Regions from separate parts of the Paenibacillus sp. FSL H8-0168 genome, predicted to be linked through region 2. Evidence: riboswitches for the same ligand, from Rfam matches in the RefSeq annotation. Region 2 holds a riboswitch; each other region holds the start of a gene.
The links. A riboswitch is a leader RNA that binds a small molecule or an ion and turns the genes downstream of it on or off. The one in region 2 is predicted to bind cyclic di-AMP.

Region 1: linked by a shared signal. The riboswitch ahead of MHI21_RS13985 (3D domain-containing protein) and the one ahead of MHI21_RS06820 (hypothetical protein) in region 2 are both predicted to bind cyclic di-AMP.
Region 3: linked by a shared signal. The riboswitch ahead of MHI21_RS00560 (C40 family peptidase) and the one ahead of MHI21_RS06820 (hypothetical protein) in region 2 are both predicted to bind cyclic di-AMP.
Region 4: linked by a shared signal. The riboswitch ahead of MHI21_RS20495 (TrkH family potassium uptake protein) and the one ahead of MHI21_RS06820 (hypothetical protein) in region 2 are both predicted to bind cyclic di-AMP.

The regions. Positions count from the first base shown of each region.
Region 1 covers NZ_CP151948.1:3,173,863-3,177,071, forward strand. The annotation lists gene MHI21_RS13980 (polysaccharide deacetylase family protein) at 1-758, shown strand, start outside; gene MHI21_RS13985 (3D domain-containing protein) at 957-1,625, opposite strand; cyclic di-AMP (ydaO/yuaA leader) riboswitch at 1,632-1,800, opposite strand; gene MHI21_RS13990 (amino acid ABC transporter ATP-binding protein) at 2,036-2,758, opposite strand; gene MHI21_RS13995 (ABC transporter substrate-binding protein/permease) at 2,745-3,209, opposite strand, start outside.
Region 2 covers NZ_CP151948.1:1,475,212-1,478,420, reverse strand. The annotation lists gene kdpA (potassium-transporting ATPase subunit KdpA) at 1-1,003, opposite strand, end outside; gene MHI21_RS06820 (hypothetical protein) at 1,416-1,811, opposite strand; cyclic di-AMP (ydaO/yuaA leader) riboswitch at 1,927-2,094, opposite strand; gene MHI21_RS06815 (glutathione peroxidase) at 2,561-3,046, shown strand; tRNA gene MHI21_RS06810 (tRNA-Leu) at 3,192-3,209, opposite strand, start outside.
Region 3 covers NZ_CP151948.1:136,574-139,782, forward strand. The annotation lists gene MHI21_RS00550 (4a-hydroxytetrahydrobiopterin dehydratase) at 1-273, shown strand, start outside; gene MHI21_RS00555 (GNAT family N-acetyltransferase) at 352-858, opposite strand; gene MHI21_RS00560 (C40 family peptidase) at 1,164-1,664, opposite strand; cyclic di-AMP (ydaO/yuaA leader) riboswitch at 1,670-1,807, opposite strand; gene MHI21_RS00565 (hypothetical protein) at 2,084-2,911, opposite strand; gene MHI21_RS00570 (M1 family metallopeptidase) at 2,923-3,209, opposite strand, start outside.
Region 4 covers NZ_CP151948.1:4,635,570-4,638,778, forward strand. The annotation lists gene MHI21_RS20490 (TrkA family potassium uptake protein) at 1-305, opposite strand, end outside; gene MHI21_RS20495 (TrkH family potassium uptake protein) at 498-1,838, opposite strand; cyclic di-AMP (ydaO/yuaA leader) riboswitch at 2,249-2,401, opposite strand; gene MHI21_RS20500 (type II CAAX endopeptidase family protein) at 2,663-3,209, shown strand, end outside.

The DNA.
Region 1 (3,209 bases), 1.7 Mb from region 2:
CAAGTTTACCCGTTCACGCGGATGCGCCTCCCAACACCGGAACGCCCCATCCCAAGGAAGCAGCTGTTGCTTCTTCTGTACATCAGAGCACAGATCGAGCAACTCCTACATTAGCAATGCTGCGAAAAAAACATGCGGACATTTTTAAAATGTGCGGTCCACACACCCGCCAAATTGCCCTAACCTTTGATGATGTGCCCGATTCTAGGTATACGCCGCAGGTTTTGGACGTATTACACGCCAATGGCATCAAAGCCACCTTTTTCATCGTCGGTCACCGTGCGGAAAAGCATCCGGGGATCATACGCCGTATTATCCGTGAAGGCCACGCTATAGGAAACCATTCCTATACTCATCCAGATTTTAGGAAGGCCACACCAGAACGCTTTCGCAACCAGATTACAAAAACAGAACGTATTTTGCAAGCCAGCGCAGGTTTTCGCCCCAAGTTGATTCGTCCACCCTACGGTGAAATCACGGAGCCTCAAATCCAATGGGCACGTCGTCATGGCTATATGATTGTCAATTGGAATGTAGACTCTCTCGATTGGAAGGGATTAAGTAAAACACAAATTCAGCGCAATGTGATTCCAGCTACCGGGCCTGGCTCTATTATTTTAATGCACGCAGGTGGAGGTCAAAGTTCCAACCTGCAAGGCACTGTCCAAGCTCTGCCGGGTCTAATTCACTCTCTAAAAGCTAAGGGCTACAAATTTGTGACAGTCCCCCGGCTACTCCACACATCGGAACGGAAATAACCATATGTTTATGATTGAGCTGCAAGCTAAAGCAACGTAAAAAGGCTGTCTTACCAGCAGAAGTTTTCTGCTCGTCAAGACAGCCTTTTTTATGGATAAGACCTGATAAGAGTCCGACCTAGTTATATGCGGTAGGATACAGACATTAAGTTTACATAATATATATTATGTTTAATTAAACCGTATATACGTACAATGCTATTTATCAATAACGTACAGCTTCACATTTTGAAATCCAAAGTCGTTCACAAATGATTTGTTGCCAGGAATAAAGATATCAATCCTCTTTCCTGTAATGGCGCTGCCCTGATCGCGAGCGACAGCTACAAAAGAATGATCCGGCAAACCTGGGTGGGAATAGCCTGTAACCAGCACTTTCGTGCCCATCGGAATGACGTTCGGGTCTACCGCAATTGTACCTAGTTTAAGCGGATTGCCGTAGTAGTCCACTGCTCCCCATTTACCATTCTCGTCGGCTGCGGCAGAATACGCTGAAGCCTTAACGTCAACTATTTTGCTATAGTTGAATGTTTTGCCCCACGCTTCAATCGTTGGCCCCTCATTCGCTGTTGCTTTCTCCGTAAGAAGCTGCGGCTTCGAATCCGAAGCTGCCTTCACACTTTTTTCGCCAGGTACCTTAATTTGCAGACCTGCATATATATTGTTGGAAGCAATGTTTGGGTTCGCCTTCGTTAGCTCGTCTACCGATACTCCATAACGTTGAGCAAGCAAAAAGAAGGTATCGCCCTCTTTGGCAGTGTGAAGCGAAGCAGCATCCGCTACTCCAGCTGTCTGTGCCAACCCTGCAATAGCTGCGGCAAGCACCGCAAATTTCATCGTTTTACCAATATGTTTTAGATGTTTCAAAGATATGTACCTCCTCTGTTATGCCTGCGAAGTTAGCTGTCGGATTCGGACTCAGGAGAAGCCCTATGCTTGTGCAATTCACCCCTAGGCATATTCCACATCGTCTTATGACGTATCGGAATGACTGCCGTTGTTACGTCCCCCGCACTTCCCATAGTTTGGACCCAGCATTCAGCGTTTGTCATAACTGTATGCTGTCCCGGTAAGTTTTGGCTTACTGCATAATATCACAATTTTGTAACCTTATCCGCATGAAAATGTTGGGAACCTTGAACATCATACTATACTCGTTACAATTTTGTCATCAAGAAATCGATATTTGTTACGAAAGTATGGGGAAATGGTGACAAAAAGAAAAAAAGCCCTCCGTTAAACGGAGGGCTTTTTTTATAGATTATATCAGCACTTCCTTACAATACTTTGGCAAGAAAATCACGAGTGCGATCATGGCTTGGAGTGCCAAATACCTGCTCTGGTGTACCTTGCTCTACAATTTGACCGTTATCCATAAAGATAATTCGATCGCCCACCTCGCGGGCAAAACCCATTTCATGCGTCACGATTACCATTGTCATGCCGCCTTCGGCGAGCTTCTTCATTACATCCAGAACCTCTCCAACCATTTCAGGGTCCAATGCAGAAGTCGGCTCATCGAACAGCATTACGTGCGGCTGCATGGCCAAAGCACGCGCAATCGCAATACGCTGCTTCTGACCACCGGATAGCTGGTTCGGATAGGTATTCTTCTTATCCTCAAGCCCTACGGTACGCAGGAGTTCTAGCGCAATTTTTTCCGCTTCTTTGCCTGACTGTCTTCTAACCTGCGTTGGTGCAAGCGTCAGGTTCTGCAACACTGTTTTATGCGGGAAAAGATTAAAATGCTGGAACACCATCCCCATCTTCTCCCGGGTTACATTAATATTATGGCCACGAGCTGTAATCGGCTCGCCCTCAAATAAAATCTCCCCGTCTGTAGGTTGTTCCAACAGATTCATACAACGCAAAAACGTACTCTTCCCCGAACCACTGGGGCCGATGATGACGACGACTTCACCTTTTGCGATATCTATATCAATGCCTTTTAAAATCTCATTCTTACCGAACGATTTACGCAGTTGTTTAACGGTGATCACTGGCTCTCAACTTCCTTTCCCATAAACCCAGCAGCTTAGACAAGCTGAATGTCATTACAAAATAAATAGCGGCTGCGATTACGAACGGACTTAATCCTTCGTAGGTGATGTTCTTAATGACCTGGGCCTGATACATAATATCCACCATCCCAATGGTCGAAATAATGGATGATTCTTTAATGATCGTAATAAACTCATTACCGATAGCAGGCAAAATAGATTTAAACGCTTGCGGCAAAATGACATGACGCATAGCTTTACCGCGTCCCATACCCAACGAACGAGCAGCCTCCATCTGTCCACGGTCTACTGCCTGGATACCTGCTCGGAAAATTTCAGCCAGATATGCTGAACTATTCAGAGACAATGTGATTATACCAGACTGGAGTGGGGTAAAATTGACACCCAGCGTCAAAGCAACCCCGTAGTGAATGATCATAAGTTGTACCAG
Region 2 (3,209 bases):
AAGCCGATTGTCCAATGCCGAAACGAACCTCTTTCCCTTCCATGCTTCCCTGAGAAGCATCCACACCCAGTGTCTGGATTAACGGATTACCTGTCTTTTCAGACACGTACGTAATGGATAGAAAAATTAGAAACAATACCATCATGGAGCTAAAAATAATCCAGCCCTGCTTACGATTACGGGCAAACAATCCAAAGGTATACGGCAACGAAGCCGGCATTACCCACATTGCCAAAATTTCCAGCACGTTCGTCCAAGGACTTGGATTTTCAAAAGGATGCGCAGAGTTAGCTCCCGCATATCCGCCCCCGTTTGTCCCCAAATGCTTGATGGACTCCAGAGAAGCAATGGGTCCCATAGAAATTTGCTGTTGTGTTCCGCTCAGCGTCGTAAGATCCGCCGTAGGCTGTAGCGTCTGTGGTACCTTCAATCCAACCAGCACCAGCGTAAGCACAAAGGCCAGCGGCAGGAAAATTCTTATAATGGCTTTAATAAAATCTTGAAAGAAATTGCCCATCCCTTCACCGCGCCGCGTCAATCCCCTCATAAAAGCCGCAGCAACCGCAAAACCGGAAGCAGCCGAAGTGAACATCATCATCGTGACGAACGCCATCTGTGTCAGATACGTAAGCCCGCTTTCTCCGCTATAATGTTGGAGATTCGTATTCGTCATAAAGCTGATTACCGTATTAAAAGCTAGTGATGCTTCCATATTACTGTTTCCAGCCGGATTACCGGGAAGCATTCCCTGTAAACGCAACAGCAAGTAGCTGATCGCCACAAGCACGGCGTTCGTAGCAATGAAACTCATAACATACGTAGTCCAACGCATGCTCTCCACTTTCTTCAAGCCTACTACCTTATAAATCAGCTTTTCTGTTCTGCCAAAAATCCGATCCGTCCGATTGGGTTCATTCGAGAATACATGATACATATAGGTACCCATTGGCTTTACCAAGAGCAGCAATATAACGATCACAATTCCAATTTGAAGCAGCTCCATCCTTTATTCCTCCTTCAAAATGCTCCTGCGTTTGGAACAACAGACCTGCTTCCAGAGCACCAATTGTGTGCACACGTTTGCGAAAACCTGCTACCTATGATGCTTTAATGTTCAGATCTGTTGTTCCCGCCCGCTCTATCCCTACCAGTGACTAGAACTTTTCAGGGTTCAGGAGTGCGTAGATTAAATACATAAACACAATAGCCGTAAGCCCGAGTATAACGATCATCCTCTTCGTCCTCCTTTAGAGGTCTGCGCATCACACCAGCGTACAAACAGCAGTATCACTCCATAACTCACAGCCATGACGAGCAGCATGTATATATCCATCATGTTTATACCCTCCGTATCGGTCTTCAGATCGCCATTCTTATTTCATCATAAAATCATAAAACAACTATGTTATAAGTGCTTATCCGTTCAGCAGAAAACCCACCTCTCCGTTCAATGTGTAGATCACATGGTCCGCTCCCAATCCCCGATAAATTCCTTGTGGATTACAGCCGTGTGTAATAACATAGATCGATTCCGATGTTAGTGGTCGACATATTTGTAGGAAACGGCAAGTCAGATTCAAGCTGTTCTCGAACAAATACACACTACCAATTTCTTTTTTTGGAAAATTCCATTTTCCCGCTTGCATGGTATTGATGCGGACAATGTGCTCCACACCCATTTTTTTGAGCTGTCGTTCCTCCTGGGCGCTATTCGTCAGAACTGCAAACGCCAATTTTTTGAAAATAAGCAATTTCACAAAACTTCTGCCCGCTTCATTCGGTGCAGTGACAATAATTAACCGACCTTCCATCAGTAGCTCCTCTCCCGGTATAAAAAGACAACAAAAAGAAGCCGAAGGAAAAAGGCTTTCCTCCGGCTTCTGACATATCCATGATAAAATAAACCATGGCTGCACACGGCGGTTTGTTGCCTCTCCCTGTACGCTTACGAGGTTAGCTGTCGGATTCGGACGTGAGAGTCGCCCTATTTCTGGCACTTGACCGGAAAATTCACCCCATGAGACACCCGGCAAGCCGTACAGTCTCGATTGGTTCCCCCGCTTTTGCAACTGCAAAATTCAGCGCTATAGACATTTCGTTGTTGCTTCATTCAAGTTAATTTGAAATTACGTCTTGAATCATACACCCGCGCATGGAAGACTGTAAAGCTCAACTGCGGGGTTATAAATCGGCCTTTAGAGCATAGAAGATTAATAATAACGCTTACAATGAAACTATGCTTCTCACAGCTCCTTCAATCTCTGTTTTTCATCCCTTTTTGAAAATGACAAGCATGTCAATATTGGCGTAGGGTAAAGCGTTTTTGGCCATTTTTTGTAAAAAGAGAAGAAAATACGCTATATGTACCAGCTAAACACCGATTGAACCCTCTTTTATAAGAAGAAACACCTTAATTCGCTTCATTTGCGGTGCGATTTACTGTTTTAAACAAAATACGATTTTACAGCGGCTAAAGGCTTGATACAGCTTTTCCAGACTTGCAACCTTGTTTTTAATTGCTTACAATTTAATTGTTGAATATTGAATAAGGAGAGATACTATGACCGTTTATGAATATGATGCGCAAACCCTGCAAGGGAAACAAATTCCGTTATCCACATATGAAGGGAACGTTCTGCTTATCGTGAACACTGCCAGCAAATGTGGGTTAACCCCCCAATACAAAGCGCTACAAGAGCTATATGACCAGTACCATGAACAGGGGCTCGAGATTTTGGGATTTCCCAGCAATCAGTTTGCCAAACAAGAGCCAGGTTCCAGCGAGGAGATTTCCGAGTTTTGCCAGATCAATTATGGGGTTACCTTTCCGATGTTCGCCAAAACAGATGTCAATGGCGATCAAGCACACCCCTTATTTCGCTACCTGACCCAAACAGCTCCGGGGGTGTTAGGGTCCAAAGCGATCAAATGGAATTTTACTAAATTCTTAATTACAAGAGAAGGTAACGTATTTAAGCGCTATGCACCGCAAACCACTCCAGATAAGCTGGCGGGAGATATAGAGAAGCTTTTGCAGCAAAACTGACATTCTTCATTATCACAGTTAATAAACGACCTGTTGCAACCGTGGCTTCCGTGGCTAAAGAATATAACGAAAAATGCTTAACAAAAAAAGCATCCCTTCACGTAAATCGTGTCAGGATGCTTTTTTAACTAGGTCTTGCATATAATGCGGTCGAGAGGACTCG
Region 3 (3,209 bases), 1.3 Mb from region 2:
GCACATCTGGAGAAACTGGAGGGCTGGGAACTGGAGGAAGGACGTTGGATCGTTCGAAAATATAATTTTTCCAGTTTTATGAAAGGGATTGCATTCGTGGATGAAGTTGCCGCTATATCTGAAGCATTCAATCATCATCCATTTATTACGATTGATTATAAGACCGTGACTCTGCGTTTGACCTCTTGGGACGACGGCGGTATTATGGCCGTGGATATTAAGGAAGCCCAACAATATAATGAAGCTTTTGAAAAAATGCGCAGCAGTCATTGAGCTTGTAATGATCTGTCGTATGATGATAAAAGCGCCTTCGCTATACAACATCGTGGTTGTATGCCGAAGGCGCTTTTATCATAGAATCTGGGTTGGGTGCTCGGGACGATATACCATACAATAAAATGGTTTTTTGCCATCAGGAGTCTGGCGTTCATAGGTATCTGTAAGCTCAAATCCAGCCGCCTTGTAGGCCCGGATAGCGCGCCCATTCCAAGTGAGCACCTCTAGATCAATTTCATTCTTCGGGTTGCGTCGTTGAGCTTCCTCTGCAATGGCACGGACAAAATCAGAGCCTTTGCCATGTCCGCATCTGTCAGGATGCATTCCAAGACCTAGCCGGGTCACACCGATCATAGGAAAATATTGAGCAAATCCCGTCAGTTTGTTCTCTTTATCCAGTACGGCAACATATTGCTCTTGGCGAAGCGTGGGACTTCCAAATTCGACTTCAAGCGCCTTCATTTGTTCCCAGGGGAGCCAACCGTATATGTTATAAGGTGGATCATAGTGCCACTCACAGATTGCAGCCGCTTGATGCTCGTCCATCGGTACGATCCGATAGTTGGATATTGAGGCCGGCATGTGTTCCATCCTCCTTTTACACAGGTACTTCAATCATTAACAACAGATTGTAGACAAGTTGCAGAGGAATGGCAAGCGTGTTTATTTCATACCTAAGTCGGGTATACATTCAATAAGAAGGAATTACTGCTCATATGCTCCCCCAGCGGTGACGGTAAAACCGACGATGTTCGCTACAATTGAAACCTTTTGAGGTCTCAGTTCGTCAGTAAAGATAATAATTGCTGATGTTGTGGACATAAAAAACCGCAATTCGATTCCGGCCAGAATCAAATTGCGGCTAGGGTTAGCTTGCTGTGCGTTAGTTATTCTACGTTATCGTCATCAGGAATATCTGAAGCTACAGAATGGTAAGCGTCTGTGCTCATAATTCTTTTTGCACCGACATAGCGGTTAGCGTAATAATTTTCGTTCAGTGAGCTAACTACTACACCACGTGAAGTCGAGGAGTGGGCAAATTTCCCTTCACCTACGAAGATACCTACATGGGAAATGCCTCTTCCTGTGGTGTTGAAGAACACCAGATCCCCAGGTCTCATTTCATCGCGGGATACAGAAGATCCCATTTTGAATTGTGATCCGGATTGATGCGGAAGTTTAATTCCTAGTTTGTTGTATACGTACATTGTGAAGCCGGAGCAATCGAATCCCTCGAGTGTAGTGCCTCCGCTTCTGTAGTTCGTTCCTTTGGCATCTTGAATGACCTGGTCCATCTTAGAGTCTGCATATGCACTGCCGCCACCGAATGTAAAAGATGTAAAGGCAATGGCAAGACCCATAGCTGCGATCGTTAGCTTCTTCTTCAAAAAAAATATACCCCTTCCAATGCCTGCGAGGTTAGCTTAAGGATTCGGTAGAAGGTTCCCCTATGACCACTCTGTTGCGAGATCAATTCACCCAAACTGGTTCCCCCGCTTCCTAGGTGCCAGGAATTAGGCTTAACTTAAGATGTGCACCTTGGAGAGCAGTATTCACAATAACGTTATTTTTGAGATAAAGGTTACAATAAAGATTACAAAGTTGTTACTATCAGTTCACTGCGATTATTGTAACAAAGACGGCTGGCTTTGGCAAATGTTTCATTACAAAAAGTTACAAAAAAAATCTGCTCCTAATGTCCCAGGAACAGATCTTGTTAACAGTATTCAGTTATGTGTCGTTTGCGCGAGTATGAATCAAGGTTTTTCGACAGACGGAAATGAAGTAAAAAACATAAAGGCAGGGCTTAGCTTCTACTAGAGATATCGGTATGCCATAGTCTGTACTGCGAACTGATATGCCACAGCCTGACCAGACTAGTAACAAAATGATACGATTGCTGGAGAATGAGCGCCAGCATGCCAGTCCAAATCATCGCCACGGTGCCAAATAGACCGAAGACCAGCAGCACACAAGCACCGAGCAAAAGGGATATACCGACAGCTGGGAGGAGCTGGCGAAAGAAGGCGAGCAGGGACGATAGTATGGCGTGACCACCGACAGTACCCAGTTGCATATACAGGATGCACTGCCGAATGAACCATCCGTATGCCATCCATCCAATGACATAGGGCAATAAATGCAGCAGATAAGAGGAAGATTGAAGTGCTCCTGCTACAATAGGGTAGAGTCTCGGTACTACCCAAAAGGCGGGAAGCAGCAGCAGTCCCAACTCGATGGTGTAATACAACAGCGACGACATGCCATGGCGTTTCATACCCTTGAAAAAGGACAGGCTTTGCGGTTCAGTCGCATCGGTATGCAGACTTTGATATATTCCGGCTCTAATGAAGGGAGTGATCAGTATGCGTAGTACAGTCGCCCCTAGTAGTATCCACAAATACACATGTACTTCCCGGCTGTCCATCAGAGCAATCTGACTCTCCATCCAAAATAAGGTCTGTCCCAGCTCGTTTTGACCCTGATCAGGATAACGGAGCAATAGCGGGATAACGGCAGACTGCACCAGCCGATAGATAAACACCCCCCACAGTAGTCGATACAGAAATAAAATGATAACGATATAGAATCGTATGCGCACCAGCGCCCAGCCCTCTTTTATAACAGTCCGCATCTATAGACACCTCACCATGACAGACTTCCAAGCAGTGTCTCCAACAGCTTGGTTACACTTACACTCCAACGGGTTTGTTGCTTTTCGTCCAATTCGGCTTTTAGGCTATTGTTAATATGCTTGTTCTCCAGTGCAATGGTATATAAGGGATCAAGGGTTACATAGGAAACGGGAGAAGTACTTTTGATCCGAAAAGTTGTGCTTTTCCCCGCGCCGTCCCAAGCCTTGAATATCGTGGTACCATCCTTGAAGGTAAATTGGACAGGGATCTTGGGATAATCCGCCCCTTTTTTGCTGA
Region 4 (3,209 bases), 2.6 Mb from region 2:
ATGGCTTTGGCTACAACTTTTTTCACACCCAGCTCCTTCAGCAAAATGGCGGTGAGGATGCTTACCTGAATGTCATCACCAATAGCAACAATGCCACAATCGAAATTACGGATGCCCAGTGATCGCAACGAGTCTTCATCGGTAGCGTCCGCCACGACAGTATGTGTCAACATCTCACTCATACTGTCCACAACATCCTCATTCCGGTCAATGCCTAGCACCTCGCACCCCATATCCACCAATTGCAAAGCCAGGCTTGAGCCAAACCGCCCCAAGCCAATAACTACAAACTGCTGCGTTTTCATATCTACTCGAAAACTCCTTATCTGAATCAATTTCATAAATGGGGATTTTGCAAAAATCCCATAAGCGACTTCCAATGAAGAAGATATAGATCGAAATGGTTTAGTTCGTCTATATCTTGACTTCGGAGCGACTGGTATCGAATTTTGCAAAATCCTGAAATGATTAAACCAACGAAATGTATATGAAATGATTCATCCTATAATCATTTTGCCTTCCGGATGACGATATAATTCTTTACCCTTTTTCGGCCCCAGTGCATAAGCTAGCGTGAGTGGCCCCAGTCTACCTGCAAACATCGTCAGGGTAATCACCAGCTTACCTATGACTGTTAAATCAGGTGTAAGCCCCATCGACAGCCCCACCGTACCAAACGCAGACACCGTCTCAAACAAGATCATCAGAAAATGATGATCTTCGGTTGCCGACAAAATCATGGTCACCCCGATCACGAACAGCAACCCCAGCAGTGTAATGGTCAAAGCCTTGTAAATTCGTCCCTGCGCAAGTCGGTACTTGAACAGTACAATATCTTCCCGCCCCCGCAGCATCGAAATCACTGCTCCAATGAGCAGGGCGAATGTTGTGGTCTTAATCCCGCCTCCAGTGGAGCCAGGGGAAGCCCCAATAAACATGAGTATGATGATAAAAAACTGCGTAGCCTGCCGCAAGCCTGCGATGTCCAGCGTATTGGCACCTGCGGTACGGGGAGTAACGGACTGGAATAAAGATCCCAGTAGCTTACCACCCCAATCAAGCGAGCCAAGAGTCTTTGGATTCGTAAACTCAAATACAAAAATCACGAGCGTGCCGACTACAATCATAGCGCCCGTCATGCTGAGTACCACCTTGGTATGCAAGGACAGTCTCTTGCGCTTGCGATATTCTGCCAGGTCTGACATCACTACAAAACCAATGCCGCCAGAAATAATTAGAAACATTGCGGTAAAATTAACAATCGGATCATATACATAACCTGTCAAGCTGCGAAATTCACCGAATAAATCAAAACCAGCATTGTTAAACATGGAGATGGCATGCCAGATTCCAAAATAAATCGCCCTGCCTACAGGCATATCAAAGGACCAGCGAACCGAGAATATCGTAGCGCATACGCCTTCAATAACCAGTGAGTACAGTAATACCTTACGGATTAACCCGACAATTCCCTCTACAGAAGTCTGATTCATCGCTTCCTGCAAAATGAGACGCTCCCGCAAGGAAATCCGACGCTTGAACACCAGTGCAATCAAGGTAGCCATGGTCATAAAGCCAAGACCGCCGATCTGGATCAGCGCAACGACGACAACTTGACCAAAAGTGGTAAAAAAGAGCCCGGTATCCTTTACGACAAGCCCGGTTACACAGGTCGCAGAGGCGGCAGTAAACAAAGCGTCTATAAACGCAAGTGGCTTTCCTGTTGTATTGGAGATCGGCAGCATTAACAATAAACTACCTATAAGAATGATAATGGCAAAGCCCGCAACGAATATCTGCGGTGGAGAAAGCCGAAGCCAGCTTGCATTGGGATTCATCTATTCATCACTTCTCTCCTAATCCTTAAAACTATAAAAACAGTGATTTAATACGGTGTAAGCTCGCTACGCGTTCCATTTGATCTTCCGATCGTCGTTGCCCCTGAATTTTTTGATTTTTCCAAACCTTAAGTAACTATAATTAGCATTCCCTGAATACAGGAAGAATGCATGTCAAGCACTATTCGATCCCCCTGTGCTAATGGCGCGCAGTAGCGAAGGGGGCAGAATTGTTCTGAAGAAGCGAAGCGTTTGCCTTTATCTCCGGATTTTAACCATTAAAGGGGGTATACAATCAAAAAATCCGGGGATAACAGCAATCGGAAGAATAATCTGCACCCGCAGCGGTCTAACCAATCCAAACACTTTTATACGCACAAAAAAAGACACCGGAAAACCGAGTGCCTGACTTGGTTCCTGCTCATAGCCTACGAGGTTAGCTGACGGATTCGGGCAGCACAGTATGCCCTATTTACACTTCCGATCCAGCAGGATCGGCTGTAAAATTCACCCCAGTAACATGGTTCCCCCGTTTTCCCATAGAAATTCGGCTCAACTGTATATCATTACCTATGTATTTTATAGGCATTGCCTCAAGATTATAATCCTTCTATATCCAGATCACAAAACCGATTTCGCCGAAAAAACGTGAAATTGGCTTTATTTTGCGAATGGGCATCGTTTAATCGCAGCTTATCTAATTTTATTGGAACTTTAAAGTGCTTTCACTCTATTTTCATGAATATCGCTAGTCTGTTGGCGGGAACCTGTGCAGTATGATATCTTTAATGGATGTTCTTATTTACAGATTAAGGAGGAAACTCATGAATCCTATCGGGAAACCGGTCGTGCTCACGGCCAACTTCAAAAAATTAGGCTTGCTGGGCGGGATTGGCCTGATTTGCTTTTTTATCTTTCAATTGCTTATTCCCTCGCTTAGCAATCCGAGTCCAGAATCAGTAATGAACGCAAAGGTCATCAGCAAACAAGAAGCGGTCATACACGCATTGGACTTCGCCCGCTCCGAGCTGGGCTATACTGAATCACAGCCTGAGGAGCCCGTCGTGACCTATCAGGCCGAAACAGATTTGTACGGTTATTTATCTAGAGAAAAACTGCTTCAACAGTACGACCGTACATGGAAAAAACGTTACCCTTACGAAACCTTTCGGGTCGATCTGCCTGAATCCTCAGCGAAGAGTAAGCTGCAAATTCATGTGGATTTATCCACTGGCAAGGTCGTTAGCTTTAAACGAATCACCTCCAATACCAATTACACACAGGCTGATATTTCTACGGATGAACAAGCACGTAACAGGCTTGTACGTGTGGCTGAGGACGGCATGACCCTCGAAGCCAAGGAGCAGGCGG